DNA from 2 places in the Romboutsia sp. MSSM.1001216sp_RTP31141st1_G3_RTP31141_220114 genome. Region 2 is predicted to be linked to the other one. Evidence: riboswitches for the same ligand, from Rfam matches in the RefSeq annotation. Region 2 holds a riboswitch; the other holds the start of a gene.
The links. Region 2 has a riboswitch for lysine ahead of ABCP60_RS11190 (Na+/H+ antiporter NhaC family protein). Riboswitches for the same ligand answer to the same signal wherever they lie in the genome.

Region 1: it holds a riboswitch for lysine, as region 2 does, so the genes downstream of both, ABCP60_RS08330 (amino acid permease) here and ABCP60_RS11190 (Na+/H+ antiporter NhaC family protein) in region 2, are expected to answer to the same signal.

The regions. Positions count from the first base shown of each region.
Region 1 is NZ_JBCIUO010000004.1:43,170-59,778, forward strand. It holds gene ABCP60_RS08290 (cation:dicarboxylase symporter family transporter) at 1-791, opposite strand, end outside; gene ABCP60_RS08295 (helix-turn-helix domain-containing protein) at 920-1,255, opposite strand; gene rpsD (30S ribosomal protein S4) at 1,393-1,986, opposite strand; gene nrdG (anaerobic ribonucleoside-triphosphate reductase activating protein) at 2,677-3,180, opposite strand; gene nrdD (anaerobic ribonucleoside-triphosphate reductase) at 3,197-5,326, opposite strand; gene ABCP60_RS08315 (hypothetical protein) at 5,747-6,127, opposite strand; gene ABCP60_RS08320 (hypothetical protein) at 6,335-6,547, opposite strand; gene ABCP60_RS08325 (cell wall-binding repeat-containing protein) at 6,724-9,291, opposite strand; lysine riboswitch at 9,482-9,652, shown strand; gene ABCP60_RS08330 (amino acid permease) at 9,929-11,395, shown strand; gene ABCP60_RS08335 (LysR family transcriptional regulator) at 11,440-12,348, opposite strand; gene ABCP60_RS08340 (nitroreductase family protein) at 12,570-13,391, shown strand; gene ABCP60_RS08345 (DNA alkylation repair protein) at 13,690-14,085, opposite strand; gene ABCP60_RS08350 (methylated-DNA--[protein]-cysteine S-methyltransferase) at 14,122-14,586, opposite strand; partial or broken gene ABCP60_RS08355 (DUF4269 domain-containing protein) at 14,724-15,284, opposite strand; gene ABCP60_RS08360 (aminotransferase class V-fold PLP-dependent enzyme) at 15,369-15,635, opposite strand; gene ABCP60_RS08365 (aminotransferase class V-fold PLP-dependent enzyme) at 15,778-16,053, opposite strand; gene yedE (YedE family putative selenium transporter) at 16,254-16,609, shown strand, end outside.
Region 2 is NZ_JBCIUO010000007.1:68,628-85,236, forward strand. It holds gene ABCP60_RS11140 (hypothetical protein) at 1-96, shown strand, start outside; gene ABCP60_RS11145 (alanine/glycine:cation symporter family protein) at 162-1,592, opposite strand; gene ABCP60_RS11150 (NAD(P)/FAD-dependent oxidoreductase) at 2,041-2,934, opposite strand; gene trxA (thioredoxin) at 2,952-3,266, opposite strand; gene ABCP60_RS11160 (HAMP domain-containing sensor histidine kinase) at 3,387-4,607, opposite strand; gene ABCP60_RS11165 (response regulator transcription factor) at 4,597-5,268, opposite strand; gene ABCP60_RS11170 (hypothetical protein) at 5,530-5,709, opposite strand; gene ABCP60_RS11175 (DNA-binding protein) at 5,804-6,373, opposite strand; gene ABCP60_RS11180 (PTS sugar transporter subunit IIC) at 6,776-7,825, shown strand; gene ABCP60_RS11185 (pentapeptide repeat-containing protein) at 7,876-9,066, opposite strand; gene ABCP60_RS11190 (Na+/H+ antiporter NhaC family protein) at 9,198-10,937, opposite strand; lysine riboswitch at 11,228-11,403, opposite strand; gene ABCP60_RS11195 (superoxide dismutase) at 11,591-12,283, shown strand; gene ABCP60_RS11200 (metal-dependent hydrolase) at 12,431-12,967, shown strand; gene ABCP60_RS11205 (VTT domain-containing protein) at 13,005-13,598, opposite strand; gene ABCP60_RS11210 (mechanosensitive ion channel domain-containing protein) at 13,781-14,665, opposite strand; gene ABCP60_RS11215 (NADH peroxidase) at 14,919-15,467, opposite strand; gene ABCP60_RS11220 (DedA family protein) at 15,554-16,165, opposite strand; gene ABCP60_RS11225 (NADH peroxidase) at 16,252-16,609, opposite strand, start outside.

The sequences.
Region 1 (16,609 bases), on a different contig from region 2:
AAGTCCATAACATCTAATATTGATGTTACACCTCTATCTATTATCGTAGTAGCCATTAAAGCAACTACTGCATAAGGCATTAGTTTTATTACTGTTATAGAAACACTTATTATTATTTTATAAAATGCTTCTACTAAATCTACAAATGGTTTTATTATTTCTGAATACTTTTTATTAAGTCTCTTTACTGCTATACCTAAAAATCCTGCAAATATTACTACTGCAACTACATTAGCTTGTGCCATTGCATTTACTGGATTTGATGGTAATAAACCTCTTATAGTATCGACTATTGGTGTAACCTCTCTTATTTCTCCACTTTTTACTATCGCTTCGTGTCCTACTCCTAAGTTAAATAAATTTCCAACTACTATACCTATTATTGCTGCTATCGCTGTTGTTCCTAATAACATTACAATAGTCTTTCCTGTTAATTTACCTAGGTTTTCACCTTGCTTTAAGTTCATTATTACTCTTACTATTGAAACAAACACAAGTGGAACTACTAACATTTTTAATAAATCCATAAAACCATATCCAAATAGCCCATACCATTTAGATACTTCTGTTAACCAAGTTACCTTAGTAGGATCTTCTGGGAATCCTGCTATAGCATGGACTAATACTCCTAGTCCAATCCCTAATACTATTGATAAAATCATTAATTTATTAAATTTTATCTTTTTACTTAATTTATTTATTACAAAAAACATTCCTATTAAAATTGCTATTGATATTAAAGTCATATAATTCGTGACCATAAGAAATTCTGAAAAAAACGTATAATTCATGTATTGCCTCCTTCCGATTATTTTTATATAAAGTAAATGAGCTCATACCTGTTTTTTATAATATAACAAGTATGAGCTCTTGTATCAACTGGTAACTTTTTTGTAACCAGATTAATATCTATATAAAATTAACAATCACATTTAATATGTTTGTTACTCCAAAGTATCATAGTTTCCATTATTGGAAGTAACGAAACACCACATTCACTTAAATAGTATGTTGATTGGATATTATTTTTTAATTCTTTTTTGTCATTAATTACTATTCCATTTTCGATTAAAAATTCTAATTGTTGAATTAACATCTTCTTGCTACATCCTTCTATGCACCTTTGTAATTCTCCAAATCTTTTTTTATCATTACCAATTTCCCATATTATTTCACATACCCATTTTTTTCCGAGTATGTTTGATATGAATTTTAATGGACAATTATTTTGCTTGATATTGTTCAAACTATACATTAACGACCTCCTTTTAATTATTTTATATAGATTAGCTTATAATATAACTATCATTTTGTCCATTTTTATCTTTATAAAATACTTAAAATAAAAAAATTACCATAAACCCTAAGATTTATGGTAATTTTATATTTAGATTATTTTGAGTAGTACTCAACAACTAAAATATCGTCAATTTCTATTGGTACTTCATTTCTTTCAGGCTTTCTAGTAAGAACACCTGAAAAGTTCTCTATATCCTTAGTTAAGTAAGGATATTGGCTAGTAGCATTTTGTTGAAAACTATCTTTAAACATTGTATTTTTTTGAGATTTTTCTCTTAAAGATATAACATCTCCTACTGACACTCCATAAGAAGGTATATCTACTTTTTTCCCATTAACTAGTATATGTCCATGAACTACCATTTGGCGAGCTTGTCTTGTAGAGCTTGCTAACCCTAATCTATATACTAAGTTGTCTAATCTACATTCTAACATTTGTACTAATGCTGTACCTGTAGAGTCTTTAGATTTCATCGCTTTTTTTACATAGTTAGAAAATTGCTTTTCTAACACACCATAGTAAGCCTTTAATCTTTGCTTTTCTAATAACTGTACTCCATATGGTGAAAGCTTTTTGTCCGCTCTAGACGTTCCTTTTGTAGCTCTATCCATTGCTTTTGGATGCCCACATACATTTAACCCTAGTCTTCTACATTGTTTAAATCTAGGTCCCATCATTCTTGCCATAATTATCATCTCCTATAAAATCAGAAATTTGCCGCGATAATTTTAAGCCTATTTTTAATATATCATAATTTTTATTTTTTGTAAATGAATTTCATTATCATTTTTTAAAATAAAAACCACGATATGAATCGTGGTCTTTATATAGAAGTTGTGTAGTTATATTAGTAAATTAAGAGTATAATTAGCATAACATTTATAATGTAATTTATCATATAGGGGAATATTATACTTTCTGTATTAAATCTAATAACGTGCTGAAGATCATCGGATTTAAAAAATTTATGTAAGCTATGATATAATTTACACTTTTATGTTCACTTGCTAGTAAATTACTCATTAATTCTCTATTTATTTAAAGTATATCATAATTAATCATTTTTGTAAATGATAATAATTATTAATTTCATTTTTTGAAACTAAACGTTAAAGTACTCTATGAAATTACTTCTTCTAGCATAATAATTTTTTATTTTGTAAAAAATTCGCTTCGCTTAAGCCACTGCGTGGGCGCTACACTTCATGTCACCAACGACTTTGTCCGTTCCTCAAATGTCACGTTTTACATTTTCAATCTTATTGACATATTTTACTTTCATGAGTTGTTAACATTTTTGTGCTTAATATAATTTACTTACATGTAAAAAATGCATCAAGATAAAATTTATATTTATCTTGATGCATTCTACATACTTAACCTAGCTCATAAAATACTATTTTATTACTTAATAATGTCTTTTTTACGTCTATAACTCTTTGATTTGATGAACCTCTTAACATTAGGCTTAGATTTCTATTGTTTTCTTCAAACTTACCATCTATTAATACATCTATATATTTTAATACTTTCTTTTGACTTTCATCAAAATTTTCTAGTGTATATCCACTCCATAGGTATATCATTTTATTTGGGTAATGTTTCTTAAATTCTTTGCATAAATTAAATACACCTTCTACATTTTGAGGGCATAATGGCTCTCCTCCTAATATAGATAAGTCTCTATCTATATTATTTTTATTTATATTATCAATAATATATTGTAAATCTTCTTGTGTAAATTCTTGACCTCCGTTAAAATCCCATGTTTCTCCATTGAAACATCCTTTACAGTGGTGGGGACATCCTTGTGTCCAAAAAGACATTGTTACTCCAAGTCCATTAGCTATGTCATTGTCTTTTATTTTGGCAAATCTCATATTATCACTCCAAATTCTATAAGTGAAGTACTCTCTCACCTATCTCTTGAGTACGTCCTTTACCCCACATATTTGCCCCAATGTATCCACAAGTTCTTCTCATAACTTGCATTTCATCTTTATCTCTGTTTCCGCAGTTTGGACAATACCATTCTAAATCCTTATCAAGCTTTATTTCACCTGTGTATCCACATTTATAGCATATATCTGGCTTAGTATTTATTTCTGCGTATTGTATATTGTGATAGATGTAATTTATTATTTGCTCTACTGCTTGTAGGTTTTTACTCATATCCGGTACTTCTACATAACTTATACATCCACCTAAACTTATGTCGTGGAATTGACTTTCAAACTTTAATTTTTCAAAAGCATCTATTTCTTCAGTTACGTGAACATGGTATGAGTTTGTATAATACATTCTATCAGTTACATTTTTAATTTCTCCGAATTTTTGCTTATCTATTCTACAGAATCTTGAAGTTAAACTTTCTCCAGGAGTTCCGTATAATCCAAATCCAAGACCAGTTTCTTCCTTCCAACTTTGGCAAGCATCATTTAAATGGTGCATAACTTCTAATGCAAATGCTTCCCCTTCTTTAGTTGTATGACTTACACCAAGCATTGCTTGAGTCATTTCATATACCCCAACATATCCTAAAGAAAGAGTTGAATATCCATCCTCTAAAAGAGCGTCTATCTTCTCTCCTTTTTTAAGTCTAGCTATTCCTCCATGTTGCCAATGTATTGGAGATACATCTGATTTTACTCCTTTTAATAAATCATGTCTAACCATTAAAGCTTCTTTACAAAGTTCTAATCTTTCATCTAATATCTCCCAGAATTTATCCATATCTTTATTTGCAGTTAATGCAACTTGTACTAAGTTTAATGATATTACACCTTGATTGAATCTTCCATACCACTTATAATTTCCATTTTCATCTTTCCATGGAGATAAGTGACTTCTACATCCCATAGGTGGGAAAGTATTTCCTTCATAATTCTTTCTCATTATTTTAGCACTTTGATAATCTGGAACTAATCTTTTCGTATTACATTTAGCTGCTAGCCTTGTAATATAGTCATACTTACCACCTTCTAGGCAGTTATGTTCATCTAATAAATAAACTAGTTTAGGGAATTCTTCTCCTACTTCTTGTCCTTTGTAGTTTTTCATTCCTTCTAATCTTTGCGCTATCATTTCTTCGCAAATTAAAGCCATTTCCCTTTCATATTCATGACCTTCTTCAATCTCTAAATATATAGTTGAAAATGGTGATTGACCATTACTTGTATATAACGTTGATAATTGATATCTTATAGTTTGTATACCTGCTTTTAGCTCCTCTAACATTCTTTCTTCAGCTAATTCTTTAGCCATTTCTTCAGAATACTTTTCTTTGTATTTATTGAAATATTTATCATACGATACTCTTAAAAATGGTGCTATATGCTTTATAGTTATAGAGTTTCCACCATATTGACCGCTTGCTATTTGAGCTATTATTTGTGTTGTAACTGTACAAGCTGTTGTAAATGATTTTGGTGATTCTACTAATTTATTACTTATTACTGTACCATTATTTAACATATCTTCTAAGTTTATAAGCATACAGTTATGAATTGGTTGAATTGCATAGTCCATATCGTGATAGTGAAGTACACCTTCATCATGGGCATGCGCTATATGTGCTGGTATTAATTTTCTTCTTGCTATATCTTTTGAAACTTCTCCAGCTATTAGGTCTCTTTGAGTAGACGCTAATAATCCATTTTTATTTGAATTTTCATTTATAACATCTTCATTACTATTGTCTAGTAATCCTAATATACTTTCGTCAGTTGTATTCACTTCTCTTTTAAATGACTGTACCGCTCTATATCCTTCATAAGCTTTCGCAGTCAATTCGTGTTTATAATCTATTAACTTCTTATATACCATATCTTCTATTTGATATACTGTCGGCGAAGGTGACTTTTCATAACAATTTTCTTCTATTTCGTTAGCTATTTTTTTAGCTATTTCTTCTTCATATATACCGCTACCATATTTCATAGCATTTAGTATTGCATTTTCGATTTTTATTTTATCAAACTCTGCAACCTTTCCATTTCTTTTTATTATATTTAATTTTCTGGTCATAAAACTCTCCTTTTGCCTAATATTTCTTGATGTGTTTGTCAAGTCTTACTAGATAAAAAAACAATAACTTTTTTAATAAAAAGTATTGACTTTTTTGTTTTTCAGCACTTTACTTAACTTTGCATAAGCACTATATGTAGTAACACAACCTCTATTTTATACCATATATAGTGTATATTCAAGCTATTTATATTCACTTTTCTTATACCCCTTGATACCACCTAATTCTAGCTTAAATTTTATATTTTTCAGTAAATTTCCTTATTTTTTTATATTTTTTTGAAAATTTTATAATATCTCGATGTAAATAATCTAATAAATATAAAAGTAGCTATAGATCATATTTACCCAAATTTTTATACAAATAAAATTTATTTTATACTAAAAAGACACTTATATCATTAAATAATATAAGTGTCTTTATATTCTATATCCTAAAAATAAACAAGAATCATGATTAGAGATACTATCCCATACATTAAATAAATTGTCATACAAATATTTATAAGAATAGACTTTATATAATTTAGAATAAGCTAAAACTATCCCCCATTGATAAGTTCTATATACATTATTTCTATGTATATATGGTTTAATCTTCTCTTTATTATAATATATGTATTCTTTCTTTAATGACGTTTTAATTTCTTTTAATATTTTCATAGCCTCCTTTTGCTTTCCCTGTGATATGAGTTTCATACCTTCACTAGACCTTGAAATATAATAATCTATATTCTCAATCATCTCTTCTTCTGAAACTAACCTTTTGTCAAATTCTAAAACAATACTTTGGTTAAACATATGAACTCACCTCTTTATTAATATACTTTTACAAATTTAAACAAATTCCTTTAATTAATCCACTTTTTTTATATCTTTGTATTTATTATTTAAATATATTAAAAAACACTAACTTTAATAAGTTAGTGTTTTAGTAAATAATCTAAATAGATACTTATATAAACATATAATACTTAAATTATATACCTTTATAAATACCTATTTAATTTATTTATTTACTTTTCTTTCTTCCCTTTTTTCTTCAAACTTTTCTTTTTCTAATTTTTTCATAGATTTTTGATGAGCTTTAGCTTCTTTTTGTGCTTCTTTGTAATTTCTTTCGCTGTTAATTTCGAATTCCTTTTTATCACATTTCTCAGATTTTCTTTCTATCTTTTTAGCTTCTCTTTCTTCTAATATTATTTCTTTTTCCAACTTCATTTTAATATCTCCTAACTACATTCTTTAAATTCTTCAATTTCTTTTTTACTTGAATTAAGCTTTCTATCCATATATATTAATTTTATTCCCATATTTTTACATATAAAACATATAAGTTAGATTTTAAACAAAAAAATACTAACTTTACTTGTTAGTATTTTTTATAAAGAATTTAGTTATTTGTTTAATATATCAATTATTTGACTAAATGAATTTTCATTTCCATTTCCACCAACTTGAGTTACTTCATTTGTTTCTTTAGATGATAAAATTTCTTTTTGCTTCCAATTTAAATTACTTCCAACTATTACAATTGGAGAGTTTTTCTTAGCTGCTAATACTCCTGCTGATAGGGCGTCAATTAAATCATCTTGTTTATTTATGCCATCTTTTGCTATAAGTATGTCTTCTAGATTTTTTTCTTTATAAAAGTTCTCTAAAATTAAAGCATTGGTTTCATTTCTATCATCTCCACCTATTCTTTTATAGTTAGGTAATTTAGTTGTTATATCATTAGATATAGTACTTTGTCCACCTATAACATAAGATGTTTGTATATTGTTTTGTTTAATAAACTTATTAATTTTATCAAAATTTTCATTTTGTGATGTTAGTATTATCGGCATATTCTTATTGGCTGCGACAGGTGCTATACTAACTGCATCTGCTAATCCTTTAACTCCATTTACAACAGCTATATTTGATATGTTACCTAATCTTTTAGCTATTTCTAATGATGTGTCATATCTATCTATTCCACTTATTCTATTTACCTTAAATCCATCATATTCAAGCTCATTTACTATATTATTCGATACTGAACTTGTACCTCCAATAATATATATATTTTTAGCTTTTAGTCTCTTTATCTCTTGTTCAATATTATAATATAAGCTGTCATTTGGTGTTAGAAGTATTGGAGCATTTATAGATTTTGCAAATGGTGTGGCTGAAAGAGCATCTGCTATAGAACTTGAATTTACTAATACTACATTATCAGAAGTATCCCAACCTTTTTGACTTATCATTATAGATGTTTCATATCTAGTTTCTCCTACCATTTTACTTATAACTACTTTAGGATTATTTGAGCTTACCTTCATTATCCCAACAGCTTTTAGAGCATTTTCTACTGTTTCTTTTTCACTTGCTGTTTTAGCTTTTAATAATAATACTTCTCCTAGATGATTAAAATCTGATTGAGAATATAAGCCTTCTGTAAGTGCATCATAGAAAAGTTTACCCATTTTTTCTTCTCCGATACCTTTAACATTAATACCATATTGTGTTCCACCTTCAGATATTAGGTAAGCTAATTTATTTATTATACCACTATTTTCATGTACGTAATCATTGTCACAGCTATCATTATGTACATGAGACCTTCTACAGATTTCCATATTATCTACATTATCTATATCTGGGTTTTTCATGCTTCTTAAGTATCCATATTTTGAAAAATCTTCTCCTATAGTCCAATTTTTGCTTGATTTATAAGTATGTTCTACTAAAGTACCAAAAATATCTCCATATGCTTCGTTTATAGCGCCTGATTGAGATACATAATCTAAATTAGCAGTATGTCTTACTACTGAATGAGTATATTCATGTCCAATTACATCTAATGATCCTGCAGAATCATAAGTTGTTGAGTTTTCATTTCCAAAAACTAGTATATCAACTCCATTTACTAGACTGGAAAATGCATTTCCTGGCTCATTTACATTTACAAGTAATTCTGGCTTACTTCCCTTTCCATCTAGCCCATCTCTATTGTATTTATTTAAATAAAAATCGTAAGTTTTTCCTACATGGTAGTTTGCATCTACAAACTTTCCATCGCTCTTTTCTAGTTTTGTGCTAAAATATTTTATATCATTATCCATGCCATAAGGAATTTTATTTTGATAATAATATTGATAAAAATATTGACCTTTTATATCTAAAGTTTTTATAGGTTTTGATCCTCTACTTAAATCTATAAAATAATACCCGTCTTTAAAGCCTGCTTCACCTTGTCTATGTATTACTTGTATTTCTCTTTCATCTCCAAATACACCTTTTGCTTTAATTTTTTCTGATTTGATTATATTGTTTGTGTTTTCGTATTGATTTATTATATCTCCACTGTTAGCATCTATAAATACAATTTTGTTATAAATTGTTTTTCCTATTATATTTACATCTACTTTGTATGCAAGTTTATATTCTTCTTTACTTTTATATAAATATAACTCTACTTTTTCATTTTTATTTAATTCATTTTTTAGTTCAAGTTTTTCCTTTGCTATCTTAAGTGCATCATCTTTAGTTAAAGTCGGATTATAGTTAAATCCTTTTAATGTCTTTGATGTTGGCTCTATATATCCTGAAATTGATTTTATATTTCCGTCATAATCTACGCATCCTACTAAATCTGAACCATAGATAGGTATATTATTTATATACTGTTGAAGTCTTACTATAACCTGAGAATCATTTTTATCATCTTCTTTTGATTTGACTTTGAAAGTAGAAGTTTTTTCTACATTGCTTAAATAATTAATTAGGATTTGTTGAGGTGATATACCTTCTTTTTTCTCTTCCTTTATATTACCACTTACTACAAATGGTTCCGATTTTTCTATAGCTTTTTTTAATTCTTGTTTTTGCATATCCTCACTTGCAAAACTCAAACTAGTTAGATTTATAGTTATTAAACATAGTGTTGTTATGCTTGCTATGCTCTTTTTTAATAATGTCACTTGCTTTCCCCCTCAATTTTCTTTATTTAATGCTTTTGCTCCTTGTTATATTTTTACTAACTATGTTAACTCTATTTTAACACTTGCAATTATTGTTAGTAAACTTATTATTTATTGTTTTTGTACAAAATCTAATCTTTTCTATTGACTTATTTTTTGTTTTGGTTATAATTTAAAACAACAAGTAGATAACTGAGATAGAGGCGCGAAATTTAAGAGTAGTATTATGGAGGTAAGCTCAATGAAATAATACAAAAGGAAATTTCGCCGAAGTAAATAGTTAATGGCTTTGATACTATTTACTGGGCTTATGTAAAATATGCATAAGACTGTCACATTTTTGTGGAGAGCTATTTTCAATGAAAACGTACGGTACGTTGTATTTTTTGTATATAATTTACGTATTTTTGTCATGGGTATAGTCTCATGGCTTTTTTTGTATACAAAAACCTTATGTAAACCTAAAATTACTGATAACTTATATAAGGTATATCAATAACTCAATAATATAAAAATATATCTGAGTAACCGTCGAAGTCGTTAGCGACATAAACTAAGCGCATTTTTATTGTTAGATAAATTTTATTATCTTAGTTACTTACTTATGGAAAATTTACACCATAAGGAGGATAATCAAATGAGTGAACAAAATCAAGAATTAAAAAGAGGATTAAAAGCAAGACATCTAAACATGATAGCACTAGGTGGTTCTATTGGAACAGGTATATTTCTTGCAATGGGAGATACTATCTATCAAGCAGGACCTGGTGGTGCATTAGTTGCATATGGTTTAGTAGGCATTATGGTTTATTTTTTAATAACAAGTTTAGGTGAAATGGCTACTTTTATGCCAATCTCTGGATCTTTTAGTTCCTATGCTACTAAATTTATTGACCCAGCACTTGGGTTTGCACTTGGATGGAATTACTGGTACAACTGGGCTATAACAATAGCTGCCGAAATGGTTGCAGGTTCTTTAGTTATGAAATTTTGGTTCCCAAACATACCAGGAGTTTACTGGAGTTTATTATTTTTAATAATAATTGTCGGATTAAACTTCCTATCATCAAAAGCTTACGGTGAGTCTGAATATTGGTTTGCTGGTGTTAAAGTTGTTACTGTAATTATATTTTTAATAATAGGTGTATTAATGATAGTTGGTATAATTGGTTCTGATGAAATAGGATTTCATAATTATTTTATAAAAGATGGACCTTTCCATGGTGGAATAAAATCAATCTTTGCCATTTTTCTAGTTGCAGGATTTTCATTTCAGGGAACCGAACTTATAGGAGTTGCTGCTGGAGAAAGTGAAAATCCAGAAAAAACTATTCCTAGGGCTATAAAATCCATATTTTGGAGAATATTAATATTTTATTTAGGAACGATAATAGTTTTAGGTGCTATAATACCTTTTACACAGGCTGGTGTTTCTGAAAGTCCATTTACTATGGTATTTGAGAAAGCAGGTATAGCTGGAGCTGCTTCTCTTATGAATGCAGTAATATTAACATCTGTATTATCTGCTGGAAATTCTGGTATGTATGCATCAAGCAGAATGCTTCACTCTATGGCTAAGGATGGACTTGCTCCAAAGCTATTTGCTAAGACTAATAAAAGAGGTGTTCCTGTAAATGCTTTAATATTAACTACTATAGTTGCATCTTTTTGTTTCTTAACAGGTGTATTTGCCGAAAGTACTGTTTATGTTTGGTTAGTTGCTGCATCTGGCCTTGCTGGATTTATAGCATGGGTTGGAATAGCAATATGCCATTATAGATTTAGAAAAGCATATACTCATCAAGGTAATAATTTAAAAGATTTAAAATTTACTGCTAAATGGTATCCTTTTGGACCTATACTAGCATTAATAATGTGTATAGTTATAATAATAGGTCAAGGTTATTCTTGTATTAAACCAGATGGCATTGACTGGAGTGGTTTAATAGCTTCTTATATAGGTATACCTCTATTTTTAAGTATATATATAGGTTATAAAATTAAGCACAAGACTAAACTTATCCCTCTTCACAAGGTTGATTTAACTTATGGAGAAGATAAAAATTTAGATAATATAGAAAAAAAGATCCTTGAATTAAATTAATAAACATAAAAAATGTAACTCCTTTAACTTAGGAGTTACATTTTTTATGATGAAGTTATATAATTTCTATCAACATATTCTAATATATAATCTCTAAATAACTTTGCTATTGGAGGTATATATGAATTTTTTAAATAACTCATATATATTATTCTTTCCTTAATAGTTTCTTTAATATTTATTTTAGATAGTGTATTTGTATTGATAGTTGGTGAATCAGGAACTACTGAAATCCCTGCTCCAGCAGATACTAATCCTTCTATTACACTTCCTATATTAGCTCCTTTTGGCTGAATTGATATTTTAGGGGTATACCCTAAAGCATCAGTACAAGAAAGAATCCTATCTTTACTACCTTCACAAAATGCTATAAAAGATTCATTTTCTAATTCCTTTAAAGATACCTCTCCTCTACCGGCTAATTTATGATTCTTTGGTACTATTAATATATACTCTTGCTTTTTTATTGGTATAGATTCTATATTAATATCCCAAATAGGTTCTGTATGATTATCATAGAAACCAATATCAATTTTTCCTTTTTTTAAATCTTCTATTATTTCAGTTACAGACTGTTGGTTAAATTGAAACTTTACATTAGGGTTATCATTTAAGAAATCGCTTATTATAAAATTCATAAAATAAGCTCCTACTCTAGATGTAGAGGAAATAGAAACTGTCCCTGTAGTATCACTAACCATTTCATCTAATTCCTTTATCCCTTTTTCAATCTCTACCAATGCTCTCTCTGCATGAACTAAAAATAATTTCCCAAACCTAGTTAGTTTGACATTTCTGCCACTCTTTTCAAATAAAGGGACTTTTAGTTCTCCTTCCAACTTTGCTATTGATTTACTTAATGCTGGTTGAGTAACTAATAATAACTTTGAAGCTTTAGTAAAATTTTCGGTTTCAGCGACTGTTTTGAAATACTCTAGTTGTTGTAGGTTCATTTTCTACTCCTTTTTATAATTTATCAAATCTATAACTAAAAGTTATATGTTTATGAATATTTTAAATTAGACATAGTGGTTATAACAGTGCTATAATCACTATTATCCTTAATAAATATATTTGTATTTTCTTATGAATTTTACTTATTAGTATACCAAAATAATTAAGACATATAAATTAAAATTGAAAGATATTATATAAATTAAAGGGAGTGTTTTTTATGATGAAAGTAGATAAGGATCTTTGTATAGGATGTTCTCTATGTGTTAAAGATTGCATGGTTAAAGATATTGAACTTATAGATAAAAAGGCTCATATTAAAAATGTAGCCTGTTTTAAATGTGGTCACTGTATTGCAATATGCCCTAAAAATGCAGTATCAACTGATGATTATAACATGAATGAAGTTAAAGATTATAATAAAGAGGATTTCTCTATTGATGCAGATAATTTACTAAACTTTATCAAGTTTAGAAGAAGTGTAAGACACTTTAAAAATCAGGATGTAGAAATAGAAAAACTTTCTAAAATCATAGAAGCAGGGAGATTTACTCAAACAGCAAGAAATGCACAAGATGTATCTTATATTGTAGTTAAAGATGGCATAGAAACTTTAAAAGAAATGTCTTTAGAAAGATTAAGTGATATGGGTAAATATATGCTTGCTAACTTAACACCTGAGACAATGAATTTAAAGCTATATGCCCAGATGTGGGTAAAAATGTATGAAGAATTTAAAGCAAATCCTACTGGTAGGGATAGTCTATTCTTCAATGCTCCTGCTGTAATACTTGTAGTTTCTGATAATCCTGTAGATGCTAGTTTAGCTTCCTCTAATATGGAACTTATGACTAATGCTCTAGGCCTTGGAACTTTCTTTAGTGGATTCTTTACAAGATCTGCTGAAGGAAATAAAAAAATTATGGACTTCTTAGGACTGAACGAAAATCAAAAAATTGTAACTTGCATGGTTATCGGATATCCAGATGTAAAATATCAAAGAACAACTCCAAGAAAAGAAGCACAAATATCTTGGAAGTAATCTAAATAAAAAATTCGCTTCGCTCATGTCGCCAACGACTACGTCCGTTGCTCAAAATATATTTTTCTACATTTTCAAACTTGTTGATATATCTTATATCCATAATTTATCAACAGTTTTGTTCTTAATATAAAATCCTTGTATGTAAAAAAATAGAAATGGGCTATGTTAAGGTAAATTAGCCCATTTTTACTATCTCTTCATTGATTTTATTAAGACTTTCCTTTCTTTGTCAATCTTTAAAGATTCACATATTTTCTGGAGAGATTTATTGTAAGTAAAATCATCAAGATTATTATTATTTAAATATTCTAGTGTTATATTTTTTTAGAAATTCCCATACTATTTCTTTATTTTTATTGGTTATTTTAAGCCCACTACAAAAACTATCACATACAGACCAGTTATTTATTTTAGGAATAAAGTTTTTTATATATACTAATATTTCTTCTATATTACTATCCTTAACATATCCTATTACCATTCCCTGTAGCATAACCTCTTCAAAATATGTATCATTAGCATTTTTTAGATATTCTCTCCAGTCTTTTTTAGCTATTCTCTTCGCTATTTTTCTTAAACACAAAAGTCTAACACCTAGTATATTCTCAACTCCTGGTATTAGCCTTGAAGAAAATTCTCTATACTTTTCTTCTGATAATTTCAAAAGTTCTTCTCTAATTTTTTCGTTCATATATCCCTTCTCCATATAATGTTAATATACTTTTATTTAATTATTATTTTCCATATCTAATAATTGTTTTTTTATCTCTAAACCCGCAGCATAACCAACTAAACTTCCATCAGCACCTATAATTCTATGGCATGGAATTATTATTAATATAGGATTTTTATTATTTGCCATTCCCACTGCTCTAGCTGCTGTTGGCTTACCTATTTTTTGAGCTAATTCTTTATAACTATATGTTTTGCCATATGGTACATCTTTAAGTTCATTCCATACTAGCTTTTGAAATTCTGTACCGTTAAGAGAAAGTGGTACATCAAATTCTATTCTTTGTCCTAATAAGTATTCCTGAAGTTGCTTTGCTGTTTCTTTAATTAATGGTGTTTCTTCAATATTCATATCTTCTGATGATAGTTTCTCCGCTAGATAAAGATCTGTTATTCCTTTTCCATCTTCAGCAATTCCTATCTTTCCCAGCTTTGTTTCATAATAAAAAATATTTTTCATATAAACACCTCATTTGTTAATTTGCATATGTTATTTCATAATCTAATATACAATACTTTATATAATATTTATATAATAAAGAAGTTACTATACTAAAAATAAGCATAATAACTTCTTTATATTTTTCTATATTAATATTATTTTAAATTTTTTAAATCATCATCATAGTATTCTTCTAATTCTAGTAAACTTTCATATGGATTACCTTTTAATCCTAGTTGTTTAGCAAAAGCTGGCTCTGTTTTTAATCCCCTCTTTTTTAAAGCTATTATTTCATTTTTAAAATCTTTTCCTAAAATCTCTATCAATCTAGCTTCTATCACCATATGTCTATATCCGTTGGTTTTCTCTGAATGATTTTTGCTCGCATATATCTCTATTTCTATATCATCCACATAAAAGTTACATACTATTATATTTTCTATACTATTTTATATTACTTTAAATCCTTTTCTTATTTCAAATTCATTGACTAATACTTCTTTAAAAGTAACGAAGTTTTCTACTTCACATACAATATCTAGATCACTACTTTCTATGTTTATTTGTATTGGAATAGTTCCTATCAGTATTGGGTTGTAATCCTTGAGTACTTCAAATATATTTATTCTTTTAAGTATTTCATAACTTTTTCTTTGAGTATTATTCCCCTCTTTTAGGTATGATATATCCTTCCAGTTTATGTCCTTTATTTTCATATCTTCCCCTTATTCAGATCTTTAAATGTAAATTGATTTTAAAAATGATTATCCATTTTCTTAAAGTATATTATAAAACATGAATTATTTATTTATCCATATATTTTTCACACAATCAATAATATAATCTATTTCTTTTTCTGTGTTAAAGTACACAAAACTAAATCTAACAGTACCATTAGGAAAAGTTCCTAGTGTTTTATGAGCAGAAGGTGCACAATAAAGACCGCTTCTAGTTGATATACCGTAATTTTTATCTAACATATGACATACTATCCCATTATCAAGTTCTTTAAAATCAAGAGAAACTACCGAGGTTCTATTTTTAGTATCAAGCTTTCCAACTAACAAACTTTTATCTATTCCTTTTATTCCACCTACAAATCTTTTAGTTTGATTTCGCCTAAAAAGTTACAATTAACTTTTGTAATCGTTATGTCATTTAAAGAATTCAACGGTCTCATAACTGCATTGTGCTCCATAGAAGAAACTATTACATTGTCACCTTTTTTAGTAAGCCTTTAATTACTATATTTAAGCTAGTTGTAATATTAGGTGTGAAAACAACATTTTTAGGTTTATCAAAATTGAATAATTCACATATTAATTCTCTAGTTTCATATAGAACATTTTCCGCTTCATAGGATGATGAATATGCACCTCTATTTACATTACAACCTACATTATTTATATAATCTAGCATAGTTCCACCCTTTAATGTTGTCTTTGGATATGATGTTGCTCCATTATCACAATGTATCTTATCCATTTTTCCCCCTAATTAAATATATCTTAAGTTTAATATATCATTCATTTTTATTACTGCTATACTGTTTTTATCTATCTTTACATGAGTATTTTAGAATTTTTCTATACTACATTTTTACCTAATTATCTACAAAATGGCTATGTTATACTTTGCGTGGAAAAGTATTTTGTATCTAACAATTTCATATGGGGGTATTTTTAATGAAGGAAAAAAGAAACATCATTATCGGTGGAGCTATAATTAGAATTATATCTGTTTTATCCGTACTTTATGGAAATCCAAAGAATATGGGAATATGTGTAGCTTGCTTTATTAGGGATATTGCAGATTCATTAGGTCTTCACAGAACTGAAATAGTTCAATATATAAGACCTGAAATTATAGGAATGGTGCTGTGTTCTTTTATTTTAGCACTTGGTAGTCGTGAATTTAAGTCTCGTGGTGGCTCTTCTCCATTTATAAGATTTTATCTAGGATTTATAGTAATAATAGGAGCATTAATGTTCTTAGGTTGTCCTACTAGAATGGTGCTTAGACTTGCAGGTGGAGATTTAAA
Region 2 (16,609 bases):
AGTAATGTAATTATTGATATTAGAAACTTACAAGAAATTAAAAATATAGATGAGTTTCATGATTTTTGTAGATACCTAGAAAGCTATGAATTATAATTAAAATTAATGATTTTAACTAAAAAAGTGCCTTTTAATTAAAAGGCACTTAAATTTATTCAATATTACATACTCTTTGTTTTTCTTATTTCAGTATTGTTCCAACACTGAACATTTTCAAGTCCTTTTATATTTGATGCATCAAATACTGGACTTTTAATTCCATTTTTCTTTTGATTAGTATAATCTTCAAGTGCTATAAAAGCATATTTTCCTAAAAGAGCTATTGCTATTAAGTTTATTATAGCCATAAGGGCCATAAATACATCTGCTAAATTCCAAACTACATCTACTTGAACTACTGAACCAAATAAAACCATACATACAACTAACACTCTAAATATATTTAAAACAGTTTTATTGCTATTCATAAACTCTATATTTGATTCTCCATAGTAATAGTTACCTACTATTGAACTAAAAGCAAATAAGAATATACATAAAGCTATAAATATATGTGCAAAACTTCCTATATGAGAAGATAGTGCTGCTTGAGTTAACTCTATTCCACTTAATCCACTAGTTGAGTATCCTGGATATAAAAGTACTATAAATGCTGTACATGTACAAATTAAGATAGTATCTGTAAATACTCCAAGTGTTTGTATTAATCCTTGTTTAACAGGATGTGATGTATCTGCAGTTGCTGCTGCATTTGGTGCACTACCCATACCAGCTTCATTTGAGAATAGTCCTCTTTTTACTCCAGTAAGTATTATTCCTGCTGTCGTACCTACTGACATTTCTCTAAAATTAAAGGCATTTTCAACTATAAGCTTAAGTACATTTGGTATTTCACCTATATTTATTACAACTACAAATAATGCTACTAATATATAAAGTCCTGCAAATATTGGAACTATTATCTCAGATACTTTAGCTATTCTATGAACTCCTCCAAATATAACTATTGCTGTAAGTATTGTAATTATTATCCCTATAGTTAATCTATCAATTCCAAATGCTGAATTAAATGCAAGTGAAACTGTATTAGCTTGAACAGCATTAAATACAAATCCAAAACATATAGTTATTAGAATAGAGAATAATATTCCCATCCATTTTTTGTTTAGCCCTTGTTCTATATAATAAGCAGGTCCACCTCTAAATCCATCTTTGTCTTTTATCTTAAATATCTGTGCTAATGTACTTTCAACAAAACTTGATGCAGAACCTATTAATGCTGTTATCCACATCCAAAATATAGCACCAGGTCCTCCAACTACAACAGCCATAGCAATCCCTGCAATGTTACCTGTTCCAACTCTAGATGAAGTACTTATACAAAATGCTTGAAACGACGATACCTGTCCTTCTTTTTTATTTTCCTTAGATGCACCTTCTCCTAAAAGCTTAAACATTTCTTTAAAATATCTAAATTGTACAAACTTAGTCTTAACACTAAAGTAAATTCCAAGTGTTACTAACATAGCTATTAATATATATGTCCATATAAAATCGTTAATGCTTAATATTAAGCTATTTAAATTTTCCAATTTCAATCCCTCCTAAATTAATTATAAATACTTTTATATAATTGCCCTTTTTAAAAATATTATTATATATTTCAAAAATTACTGGCTAATAAATATTTTTGAATTAATATTTCTTTTTTATTCATTATAACTATATTTTCAATACTTTTCAAGTCATTTTTTGCATAATTAATTTTTCCATTTGCAAATTTCTAATTTTACAATAAATTCAATTTAACTTAAACCATTGATTTTAGTTATTTTACTAACTTTTCTAAGTGTCTTTTAATTTTATTTTATTATGTTAATTTATTTTATAGGTAAGTTATTAATATAATTATTAACTTATCTCTTTATTAATATTAGCTTGTATCATATCTACATTTATTGTAAAAGTGTTTTTTATAACAGATGTATTGAAATATGGCATAAAAAAAGCACTTAGATTTTAATCTAAGTGCTTTTTTTATTAATTATTCTTTTTTTGTTCTATTTTTAATTTATCTAAATAAGCTACTGCATTTAATGCTGCTATTTGACCTTGACCAGCTGACTTTATATAAGAATATGGTTTACCAACACAGTCTCCTGCTGCAAAGCATCCATTTATACTTGTGTTCATATTAGTATCAACCTTAATATGTGGTCCTTCTGTCTCTATTCCTGGCACTAATGATTTAGGCGAAGCACTATCTTTTATTACAAATACTCCATCTACGTCTATTTCTTGTTGTTTTAATTCTACTTTATTTACTAAATTTTCTCCATGGATTTGAACAGGTCTATCATTTATAACTTCTATAGAACTATCTAAACCATCTGAAGATCTCATAAGACCTTCTCTTTTATACATAGGTATAAAGTAAGTCTTTGATGCTATTTCACTTAAGAAGTTAGCTTCTTCTTCAGACTCTTTATTATAACCTATTATAGCTACTTTTTTATCTCTATATAAAGGAGCATCACATGTTGCACAATACCCTACACCTTTACCTAGAAATTCTTCTTCACCTTTTATTGGCTTACCATACTCTACACCTGTTGCAAGTATAACTGTAGTAGCTTCAAACATTTCATCCCCTGACATTAAAGCAAAGTAATCTCCCATAGCATATACGTTATTTATTTTTTTATCTACTATTTCAATATCCATACTTTCTATATGTGCTTTAAATTTATCTCTTAAATCTTCTCCACTTATATCATAAAATCCTAGATAATTCTCTATTGATGGAGCTTTTACTAATTTATTACTTAAATTATCATTTCCAAATACTATTATATTTTTATTTCTTATTTTTGCATTTATTGCAGCAGAAAGTCCTGCTGGCCCACTTCCAATTATTGCCATATCATATCTCATATTAACCACCTATCATTTTATAAATGTGACTTAACTTTTGATTTAATTGCTTCTTTTGGCATAAATCCTACTAATGATTCTACTGGTTTTCCATCTTTAAATATCATCATTGTTGGTACAGTAGATATATTAAATTTTTGAGCTATTTCTAAGCTTTGATCTATATCAACTTTTATAAATTTTGCATCATCCATTTCATTTCCTAATGATTCAAATACTGGTGCTAACATTTTACAAGGTCCACACCAAGTTGCAAAGAAATCTACTACAACTACCCCTTTACTTTCTTCTACTTCCCCTTTAAATTGTGATGTTTTTATTATTTTAGCCATTTTCTTACCTCCTAAATACTCTCTTATCTATAATATGAATTATATTACAATATAGTTATTATTTGTAACATTAATTTATATTATTTATATACCCCCTATATATATCACTAAACAATTTGTTTATCTAGGGATTATTAGTTTAAAATATGTATACTCATTTTCTTTAGAATCTACAGTTATTGTTATACCAAGATTTATAGCAATCATTTTTGCAATAGATAATCCTATTCCTGAGCCATCTATATCTTTATGTCTTATACTATTGCTTCTAAAAAATCTGTCAAATATATAATCGATATCTTCTTTTTTTATACCCATTCCAGTATCTTTTATATATATTATAATATCGTTATTTTGTTCATAAGCACTTATTGATATACTATCCCCACTTTTTGTGTATTTAAAAGAGTTATCTATAAATATTAATAATAACTGTCTTAACTTATTTTTATCTGTAAATATTTTTTTATTCTTTAATTTAATATTAGTATGAAATTCTTTTTCTTGAATCTCTGCTATATCTGCATAATTTTTACTTATCTCATCTATCATTATATTTATATCTACATTTTCTTTTATAATATCATTAGTACTATCTTCTTTACTTAATGATAATAAATCACTTATCATCTTCTTTATTCTTCTTGTTTCTTTCATAGCATCAGCTATAGATTCAACTTCATCAGATATAGTACTATCTGGATGCTTTAATAAGCTTTCTAACTTTGAAGATACTATGGCTATTGGAGTTCTAAGCTCATGAGATGCATCCTGAACAAATTTAGCTTGATTATTCCAAGCAGTTTCTATTGGTATTAGTGCTTTTTTAGTTAAATAAAGTGCTACAAAATATGTTATTATTACAGCTACTAATACTCCTATTATAAATACAAATATAAGTTGTTTTAACGAGTTTCTTTCCGAATCTATATTTCTTATTATTTGTATTTTATATTTACCAATATCAATGTTTAATTCTCTAAAAGTATATCCATTTTCAGTGTACGTAAAGAAAGTATCATTCTTATTATTTTTAGGTCTTGGTAATAGTTCATTAAAATAGCCATTTTCTGTGTAATATCTTATTCTATTTCCCTCATAAACATAGACCATATTACTTGGGTCTTTTAACACTATTGGATAAAATATAGATCTATTATTAAGTTGCATAGTTATATTTTCTAATTCAGCTTTAAGATTTTTGTCTATATTGCTATATGTAAGTCCTTTAAAGTAAGAATATATAAATATAGAAAATATTATAAGAAATGCTACTACTACGGCTATATTTATTTTTATTAAACGATTTTTAGTTTTACTAAATACATTTTTATTTATCATCAAATATATATCCTACTTTTCTTTTAGTTTTTATATAGTTATCATATCCGTACTTGCTAAGCTTCTTTCTTAAATTGCTAACATAAACTTCAACTATTTCTATAGTAGCATCTGAATCTATTCCCCAAATTCTATCATATATTTGTTCCTTTAAAAGTATTGTTCCTTTATTTATTATAAAATACTCAAGTAAATTAAACTGCTTATTTTGAAGATTTAAATCTTCACCATTTATAGATGCAGTTTTATTATTTGTATCTAAATATAAATCTTTAAATACAATTTTATTATTAGATTTTATTTTTCCATTAGTCCTTAACATTGCATATACTCTTGCTACTAATTCTTCCATATAAAATGGCTTTGTTAGATAATCATTTGCTCCTATCTCAAATGCTGATACCTTATCGTTTAAACTTTCTTTAGCAGTTAAAATAAGTACTAATGTATCTATTCCGTTTTTTCTTATAGACTTTAATATATCTAATCCTGATATATCAGGTAACATTAAGTCTAGTATAATTAAATCATATATATTTTGTTTAATATTGTATATGGCTTCTTCTCCAAAACTACATGAATCTATTTCAAAATGATTTTTTAGTTCCTCCTCTAGACTTTCTAAAAGTTTAGAATTATCCTCAACAATTAAAACCTTCATACCAATCTCCTTAATTTTAATATAAGTTTATTACTATTAATTTCCTATATAATATAAATAATTATACAATACATATATATTTTTTTAAAACATTTACAGTCACCAAATAAAAAAACCTAATGTATAGCTTATAATATAAACTTAACAATAGGTTTTTCATCATTTTTAATCATAATTTTATTTTTCCTCATATTTAATGTATATAACTTTTACATCTTTAACACTGTCTAATATAGGAATGTCTATTTAAAGCCTTACTTATTAACTTTGAATATTATTTGAATTATAAGTATTTATTATGTTTACAAATTCATCAATAGAAACGACATTGTCTTTTACCATAAACTCATTGTAGTACCAATTTGCAAAATCAGGGTTAGCTAATGTTGAGTTTAATTTTTCAAAGTCTATCTCTTCTTTATTGTAATTATTTTCATTCATGTTTACCACCCCTTTTTATTTAACCTTATTATTAATCATATAAATACGATTTATTCACTTCAATCCCCTCTTTTTTATTTGTATACTTAACCCTTTATAGTAAATGTTTATTTTCCTTTAAAAAGTTTTTTAATGCTTGAGTTATTATTTCTTGTTTAGTAAAACTTGAATTACTACATAACCTTTCAAAATCTTCCCATATTTTTTTATCTACCCTTATGCTAGTTGATTTTAGTTCATCTATATTATTTTTTTCTATTACTATGTCTTTTTTAGAAGTTTTTGTCTTAGGCTTTATTGCCTTAACATCCCTAACTTGTAAGTACCAATCATATACTTCACATAACTTGTCCATATCCTCAGGTGTTAAATTTACTTTCTTATCTCTTTTAGGTTTTTGTGTTTTTCTTTTAGTATTATTTTTTTTTACATTTTCCTTTTTTTCTACTTTAGTGTTTTTAATTTCATTAAATTCTATTTGTTTTTTCTCTTCTTTTATGTCATCTTTTAATTCGTACTTTCCATTTGTTAATTTGTACCCTTTTTTATTTAAGTAACTTCTTAATGTTTGTGGTTTTATCTCCATCTTATCTGCTATATCTTGAAACTTTAAGTTTTTATTTTGTAGTTGCAAAAATATTTTTATTCTTTCGTTTGCTGTCATTTTTTTCTCCTTGTAATTTAGTTAATTTATACCTACATATTATCATAAGAGTTTTATTTAGACAAAATTATGTGTTATAGTTTATATTATATATTTTTATTGTATTTTAAAATAATAATTTATTTTTTTATTATATTTTATGTATTCAATACTTTTTAGAGGTAATATTTTCATTTTTTTAAATTCAATTAACATTTACTGTAAACTTTCTTACATATTTTAAAATAATAATACATTTTTCTTTTAATTTTAGCATTTTTTTAACAAAACTATTTACAATTGTCGAAATGTGCTTTATAATCAAAATTGTCTTAAGATTTCTTTAAGTAAATATGACGTTAAGGAAAACAATACCTTAAGCAAATAAAACATTACATTTATATACTTAGGAGGAAAATTAGCATGATGCAAATACTTACAAGTACAGCATTATTATTGGTTGTACTGGCATTATTCACATTATTTAGTTACAAGGCACCTCACGGAATGAAGGCAATGGGTGCATTAGCAAGTGCTGCTTGCGCAAGTTTCTTAGTTGAAGCATTCCACGCTTCGCTATTTGGACAACAATTTGGTATATCTTTCTTAGAGAAAGTTGGAGCTGCTAACGGTTCTTTAGGTGGTGTAGCTGCTGCTATATTAGTACCTTTAGCATTAGGTGTATCTCCAGTATACGCTGTATTAGTTGGTTTAACAGTTTCAGGATTTGGAATACTTCCAGGATTCGTTGCAGGATACTTAATATCATTCGTTGTTAAGTTCTTAGAAAAGAAAACTCCTGCTGGTCTTGATTTAATAGTTATAATATTAATTGCTGCTCCTTTAACAAGAGCAATAGCAGGATTTATGGATCCTATAGTTAATGATACATTAATGCAAATAGGACAAGCTTTAACAGCTGCCTCTACTACATCTCCAATATTAATGGGTATAATACTTGGTGGTTTAATAACAGTTGTTGCTACTGCTCCATTATCATCAATGGCTTTAACATCTATAATAGGATTAACAGGTCTTCCAATGGCAATAGGTGCATTAGCAGTATTTGGTTCTTCTTTCATGAACTTTGTATTCTTCTCAAAAATGAAATTTGGTTCAAAGAAAGATACAATAGCTGTTGCTATAGAGCCTTTAACTCAATCAGATATAATAACTGCTAATCCAATACCAGTATTTGTTACTAACTTCATAGGTGGAGCATTATCAGGTGTTGTAGTTGCATTAGTAAGTTCTTATGTTGCACCACTTGCAATAAGTGTTCCTGGTATGGCAACTCCTATAGCTGGTTTCGCTGTTGCAGTTGGTCAAAACGGAACTCCTGCTTTAATAGCTGCTGTTGGATGTATAGTAGTTAGTATAATAGGTGCTTTAATAGGACATACATTATTCAAAAATACAAAAATACTTACTGCTGATGAGATACGTGGAACAGAAGAATCTTCTGCAGCATAATATATAAAAAAAAGAACGTAGATAATTCTACGTTCTTTTTATATATATTACTATCTTACAACTTTTCTCGTTAGAGTTCCTATACCTACTCCCATCATAATGATTCCTACAAGCATTTCAATATTTGCTACCATGTATGCTACTTCTGTGGGCTTTGAATTGTTAAACCCAACAGCTCCAAACATACCTACACTTAAATTTATAACCTCATTAAAATCTTTAATAAACTGTTTTAGGTTCCATGTACCAATATTACTTAAACTATATTTTATAACCTGTCCATCTAACTCAATACCTACTGCTAAAAATATAAATGCAAATATTATCATTATTACTAAAGATGATAATACACAAAGCCAAGGTCTTTCTCCATACCCACATGCTAACCAATATATATACGAATTTATTTTAGGTAAAAATTTAACACATTTTCTTTGTGTACATTTCCCTATATAATAATATTCTCCAAAATTATTATTCAAGTTATTTTCCTTAAATTTTTCGGACAAAGTTTTATATGTCATATATATACCTTCATATTCATTTTTATCCTTAACTCTAGGTTCAATTTTATCAAAAAATGTTTTAGCATCAAATTTAGTTGTAAATTTATCATCAAACATTATATCTTGTATATATGTATTTGAAATTTTAAAGCCTGAAAGATCACAATCTATAATCTCAAACATATCAATTTCACTATTTATTATAATTGAAGATTTTAAATATGTTAATTCAAAACTTGTGTTACTAATCTTACATTTTTCGAAAATACAATATGATAAGTCACTATTTAAAAATTTTGCATATATATCACAATTATAGAAACTACACCCTATATTGTCTTTTTTATTTAAAGAAGGTCGTTTTTCACTTCCTTCTTTTATGAATATACAATTTTCAAATACAACTCCTCCACCGCTAAAATTGCAATCATTAAAAGTACAACCTATAAATGTGCAGTCTTTGAATTTAATATTTTTAAAATCACATTTTCTAAATTTAGCGCAAATTATATCTTGCTCTACTATTTCATAAAAATCTTGTTCGTCAAATATACCATCTTTGCCGATTAGTTTATCTTTTATTTTATTATAGCTATATTTTGAATTATTATCATAATCATTTAGTTCTATTTTTTTTGTAGTTGCATCTTTATAAAATATTTCGTTATTTTTTTTTCTATTTGATAATTGTTCATTCACTACGGCCTTTTCTTCTTCAAAATTTATATATCCCATAGAATAACTCCTTGCTTTTAGATGAAAAGAAAACGTAAAATATATTTTACGTTTTCTTTTTTTACAATTATTATTATCTTATTTTATAATTATTATTCTATATAATACAAACTCTATTATTTTTAATAAAACTAATCCATAGTATAAATAATATTATCAACTTCTTCATACGTTTTCTTACCTAATACATGTATACCTATAAATGTAGCTAATAAAGCTATTGGTAATACTATATAAACAGGTATACCAAGTCCTGCCGGTATATATCCAAATAATACTGTTATTACGGCTGTAAATAATGCATAAGGCATCTGTGTATTAACATGATCTATATGATTACATCCAGCTCCCATTGATGACATTATTGTAGTGTCAGATATTGGTGAGCAGTGATCTCCAAATATAGCGCCTGTTAGTACTGCACTAGTACTAACTACTATAAACGACATTTCTGGGTTTATAGAATGAGCTAGTGGTATTGCAAGAGGCATAAGTATTCCCATTGTTCCATAAGCTGTTCCTGTAGCAAATGATATTATGGCTCCAAGTATAAATACTACACTTGGTAATAAAAAATTTGGTAGTGTTCCAGATAATAATGTTACTAAGTATTTAGCTGTTCCTAGTTCTTTTATAACAGAACTTAATGACCATGCAAGTATTAATATAACCCCAGTCATAATAAGTCCCTTCATTCCATCTATCCAAGCATCTATAGCTTCAGAGATTGTAAGTATATTTTTACTAACTCCAAGAACTATGCCTACAATACTTGCAAATAAAGCTGACTGGAATAATGCAACCGAAGCATCTGCTCCACTAAACGCCTCTCTTATAGCATCAAATGAATATGGAGAATTAGTAAATAATTGTATTAGATTTTGGTTATCTGAGTTCATAGCTGCTGTGTATCCGCTATAATAAAAAGAAATTAACGCAGCTATTATTAATGTTCCTATAGGTATTATTGCATTCCATGAACTTAATTTTATACCTTCTTTTGGCTCTAAATCAGAATTATCATTACTAACATTGTTTGAATTGTTATTATTTTTATTAACACTTCGGGCTTTAATTTGAGCTTCTCTCATTGGTCCAAAATCCTTAGCTAGAACTGCTGATATAACTATAAATGCTAATATTAATATATTATAAAATCTATATGGTATGGTATTTAAAAATACTCCAAATACATCAGCTTCTACTCCTATACCGTTAAATGCATCATTTATAAGTCCAACTTCAAGACCTATCCATGTAGATATTATAGCAAGCCCAGCTATAGGTGCAGCTGTAGCATCTATTATAAACGCTAGTTTTTCTCTTGATAGTTTCATTTTGTCTGCTACTGGTCTAACTATAGGACCAACTATTAATGAATTTGCATAATCATCAAAGAATACTAATAATCCTAAAAACCATGCTATAAGTTGAGTCCCTCTAGCGGTCTTTGATCTTTTGGCTAGGCTCTCTGCTATAGCTTTTGCACCACCCATTCTAGCTACTAGGCTTATAACCCCACCTATAGCTAAAACTTGAAGTATTATACCTGCATTCCATGGATCTGCTAATGAATTTAATGCCCTATTTACTATATCTAAAAATGCATTAACAAAAGCAACTATAACATTTCCAGATGACATGTTTATTATAAAGCTTCCTGAAAATATACCTACAAATAACGATATTACTACATTCTTAGTTATAAATGCTAAAACTATAGCAACTAATGGTGGTATTAAAGTTATCATCTTAAGTCTTTCTGAATTTATAGTTGATATATCATCCCCCCCTGCAAATACTAATGGCATAGACATCATAAAAATTATAATAGTCATTAATAATACCCTAAAATTTCTCTTGCTTCTCATAAAACTTCCCCCTTAAAATTGTTTAGTCTCTAGTGAATATAAGGGTATAAAAAATTCGCTTCGCTCATGTCGTCAACGACTTCGTCCGTTGCTCAAAATGTCTTTTTTACGCTCTGCAAACTGATTGGTATTACTCAACTTCAATAATTATCCACATTCTTTAAAGTATCATATTTTCCTAAAGCGTAAAAAAGTCTTGAGTATACACTCAAGACTTATAAATTTTTACATAAAGTTATACATTAACTTTTTAGACACAGCAATATAACTATACCTATGTATAAATTTTTCTCAAATGTAGCTCTTCACAAAATAAATTGTGACAGTGATACATATATTTTATGTACCCCCAGGCATATAACCTTAAAGCATCAGCTATACCCTTCGGCAATAGTTCCTTTCCTAATGATTCTACGCGCTTAACTCCTCATTAGTACTTTTAAATATTGCGACCTCTACCCTTTTTATTTTATTCACTTTTATTATTAATAGTATATATACCTTTATTTTTATTTTCAAGTATAAAAGATTTTTTTTATATCATTTATAAATAATATATAATAATTTTGTTATTTATATTTAAATTTATAAATTATTATACCTTTTGTAAATTTTTTTATAAATAGTAAACATACTAATTATGAGGTGATTTTATGAAAAAATTTTTATTTATAACTTTATTATTAACTATATTTTTTAATCCACAAAATATTTTCTCTTTATCTCCAATATATACCCCCAAAGAACCTATGCCTCTACCTTATTCTTATGATTCTCTTGAACCTTATATAGACAAAGAGACTATGATCTTACATTATGATAAACATTATAAATCTTACTTAGATAAATTAAATAATGCCATAAAAGGATACCCTGACCTTTATGCTTGTAGTATTTCTGATTTATTAACTTGTCTAGATTGTTTGCCTAGTGAAATAGCTAAAACTATAAAAGATAATGGTGGAGGAGTATATAATCATGAATTTTTCTTTGAAATAATGTCTCCTAATAGGAAAAAATTACATGGAAAATTAAAAAGTGCCATAAACAGAGACTTTAAATCTTTTGATAATTTTAAAAATGAATTTAATAAAGCTTCACTAAGTGTATTTGGATCTGGATGGGCATGGCTTGTATCTGATGACTCTGGAAATCTATCGATTATAACTACTCAAAATCAAAATACTCCTATTACATTAAACTTAAAACCTATAATTGGAATCGATGTATGGGAACATGCTTACTATCTAAAGTATCAAAATAAAAGGGCCGAATATATAAATAATTGGTTTAATATTATAAATTGGAGTAAAGCGGAAGAAAACTATATTCAAAATCTAAAATAAAAATTTATAATAATTTGTAGATTTTAAGTATATTCAATCCTTTTAAAATTATATTTTAAAAATAGTTTTTGAAAATATTTACAATTTACTATATAATTAATACAAATATAATTATCAATAATATTATACTATCACCTAGGAGGTTTAATGGTAAAAGAAACTCATACTAAGGGAGGCTATATATTTGCACTTTTAGCGCTCCCTTATTTATATAAAACATTTTTAAATAATTATAGTGTATTTTATAAAGCTATTTTGCTTTTAATATACACATATTTTGCATATATAGGTTCATTATATCCTGATATCGATATGAGAGGTTCTTATATAAGTAAAAGATATCCTATTATATATAAATATTTTGGTTCTAGATTTAGGCATAGGAGCTTTACACATAGTCTAATTTTTATATCTTTACTTGCTTATGGTTTCAATTTTTTAATAAAATCTACAGATAGTAATATAGTATTTATATGTGTATCTTGCGGCTTTTTAGTAGGATATGTATCTCATCTAGTTTTAGATCTGCTAACTAAGGAAGGTATAGAGATTTTTTACCCTATAACCATTAATTTTTCATTCCTTCCTATAAAAACTAATTCTAAGACAGAAAAGTTAATATGCAAAGCTTTAAACTTTATAGTTATATTTTTACTAGGATATAGATTTTATATATTACTTTAATAACCCACCTAATATTAGATGGGTTATTTTATATATTCTATACATTTTCAGTTTCATTATCTTTTTCATGATTCTCTAAACTTTTCTTAACTTTATTACCTATAGTCCATGATAAAAATACTAATAAACAAAATACTAATATTTTAACAGGACTGTTTATAAAACCTTTTATGTCACTCATTGGATAACTTATAAATAAAAACATTATAAACTTTCCTGATAGCATTGCAGGTATAAAACATTTAGGATCCACTTTACAAAATGCAGATGCTATTGTTACTAAAAAACTTGGTACAAAGGGACAAGAATAAGCAAAAAATAGTAACTTAAATCCTTTTTTGTCCATCCATTTTATTGCTTTATTTACTTTTTTATTTCTAAATTTATTAAATAACTTATTATCGTTAAATCTACTAATAATTAAAAATAGCAATGCAGTACCTAAACCAGATCCTATCCAAGATAGTACAAGACCTCCAAATAGCCCAAGTAAAAGTGCATTAGCTCCTACTATAGCCATAAGAGGAAGTATAGGTAAAAAGCTTTCAATAAAGCTTGCTAGTAATCCTATTATCATGGTTAAAATCCAATAGTTTTGTGCAAAATGATTTAATTCTTGAATATATTCCATAATCTATTTCTCCTTATGTCTATTATATATTATAGTATACACTATTTTCACTTAAATTCACCATATTTTGACTAAAACTTCATATAACAATTGCTGCCATTTAACCTTTAAATAGCTCCTTCTAATATATTAATTAAAATAAATAAAAGCTAATACAGATAAACTTCCGTATTAGCTTTTATTTATAGACCTAAACCTTCCTTTTTCACATGTAAATCCATTTGTGGATAAGGTATGCTTATATTTTCTTCATCAAATCTTAATTTGACCTTCTCTAATAGGCTAAAATGTATATCCCAATAATGTTCCGATTTACACCATACTTTAACTATAAAGTCAACAGAACTTGGACTATGAGCACTAACACCTATAAATGGTTTAGGATTATCTAAAACAAACTCTTGTTTTTTTACGATATCCGTTAATACTTCCTTAACATGGAGTATATTATTTTCATATCCTACACTAAATGTTAAATCAACTCTTCTTTCTTCCTTTGCTGAATAGTTTATTAAACTACCATTTGACAATGTTCCATTTGGTATTAATATTAACTTATTGTCTATAGTTGTCAATTTAGTATAGAATAACCCTATTTCTTCAACTGTACCTTCATAAACTCCAGTTTGTATATAATCCCCTACTTTAAATGGTCTAAGTAATAATATTATAAAACCACCTGCAAAGTTAGATAAACTGCCTTGAAGGGCTAAACCTATGGCAACCCCACCAGAAGCTACAATCGCTGCAAGACCTGTCAATTTAACATCCCAATAGCCAAGAATTCCTATAAATAATATAACTTTTAACACACCTGCTGTTAATGACTGTATGAATCTTCTTAATGTTATATCAACATCTCTTTTTTCTAAAAATACTCCAAATTGTTTTACTACCTTTTTTATAATCTTTAATCCTATAGATATAACTATAAGACCTATTATAAGCTTTATTCCATATTCAGTAACCCATCCTATAAATTTTTCAATAAGTGTATCAAGTGGCATTTTACTCATTTGTTGTACCTTACTCGACACTTCTTTTGCTATTGCATCTGGATTTGTCATTTATAACCACCTCTTTTAAAACTTTCGACTTTTTACTCATACATATTACCTTATTTTTTGCAATATGTCTATATAATACAATTATTTCAAAAATATAACTATTTAAAATTATAGGTCCTTTTAATTAGCTATTGTAACTTTAACTCACATATTACCTAACTACAATATTTATCCACATTTTTAAAATATCATAATTTCCTTAAGCGTAAAAAAAGGTTGCCTAAATTTAGACAACCTTTAAATATATTATAATTTATTTAGCATCAAAATGTCTTTGTAATAAACCTAAGAATGCTTTACCATGTCTTGCTTCATCTTTACACATTTCATGTACTGTATCATGTATAGCATCAAGTCCTAATTCTTTAGCTCTCTTAGCTATTTTTAATTTTCCTTCTGTTGCTCCGTACTCTGCATCTACTCTTGCTTTTAAGTTAGCTTTTGTATCAGCTACAACAACTTCTCCTAATAATTCTGCAAATTTAGCAGCATGTTCTGCTTCTTCAAATGCTATTCTCTTATAAGCTTCTGCAACTTCTGGATATCCTTCTCTATCAGCTTGTCTACTCATTGCTAAATACATTCCTACTTCTGTACATTCTCCAACAAAGTTTGCTCTAAGTCCTTCTAATATTTCTTCGTCTATACCTTTAGCAACCCCTATTCTATGCTCGTCAGCCCAAACCATTTCACCTTTCATTTCTTCAAACTTATCAGCTCCAACTCCACATACTGGACATTTCTCTGGTGCAGTTTCTCCTTCATGTATATATCCACATACTGTACAAACAAATTTTTTCATAATTTTATTCCTCCAAATTTATATAAATTTTATTTACTTTCTTTTAACATACTATATATATACCTCATATACATTGTTTTAAACATTTATTTGCATATTTTTTTATTTTTTAATCTATATTTTATAAATCCATATACTATAGTTATTATTAATAATAAAATAACCATTATATATGAGTATTTAGTAACTAAAGACATTACAAATTTTAAGTTATCTCCTAAAACATAACCTATACTTATTAATGAAGTATTCCAAATCCCTATTCCTATAGCAGAACACATCATAAATGTAAATATATTCATTTTTATAGACCCTGCTATTATTGACACAAATGTCCTAGCATAAGGTATTACTCTAGTTAAAATTACTGATAATTTATCATGCTTTTTTAACCAAATATAAGATGAGTTTATAATTGATTTGGTCTTTGGATACTTTTCACCTATAGTATCTATTAAAGGCTTTCCAAATTTAAATCCTAGAAAATAATTTAGCAAGGAACCTATAACCCCACCTAAAGTAGATACTACTATTACATTTACAAATCCAAAGTTATATTTATATGCAAACATACCTGCAATTGGAAGTACTACTTCACTAGGAAGAGGTACATTAGCATACTCTAGTGCTACTATTATAAATATACTTATAAGTCCATAATTCATCATAAAATGTTCTATTATATTTTTTAATTCCAATAATTTCACCTCTTTATATTTATATAGTAACAGTGATTAATATATAAAAAGACTACCTGTATAAGGCAGCCTTTATATTCTATATATTACTTAGCATCAAAATGTCTTTCTAATAAACCTAAGAATGCTTTACCATGTCTTGCTTCATCTTTACACATTTCATGTACTGTATCATGTATAGCATCAAGTCCTAATTCTTTAGCTCTCTTAGCTATTTTTAATTTTCCTTCTGTTGCTCCATACTCTGCATCTACTCTTGCTTTTAAGTTAGCTTTTGTATCAGCTACAACAACTTCTCCTAATAATTCTGCAAATTTAGCAGCATGTTCTGCTTCTTCAAATGCTATTCTCTTATAAGCTTCTGCAACTTCTGGATATCCTTCTCTATCAGCTTGTCTGCTCATTGCTAAATACATTCCTACTTCTGTGCATTCTCCAACAAAG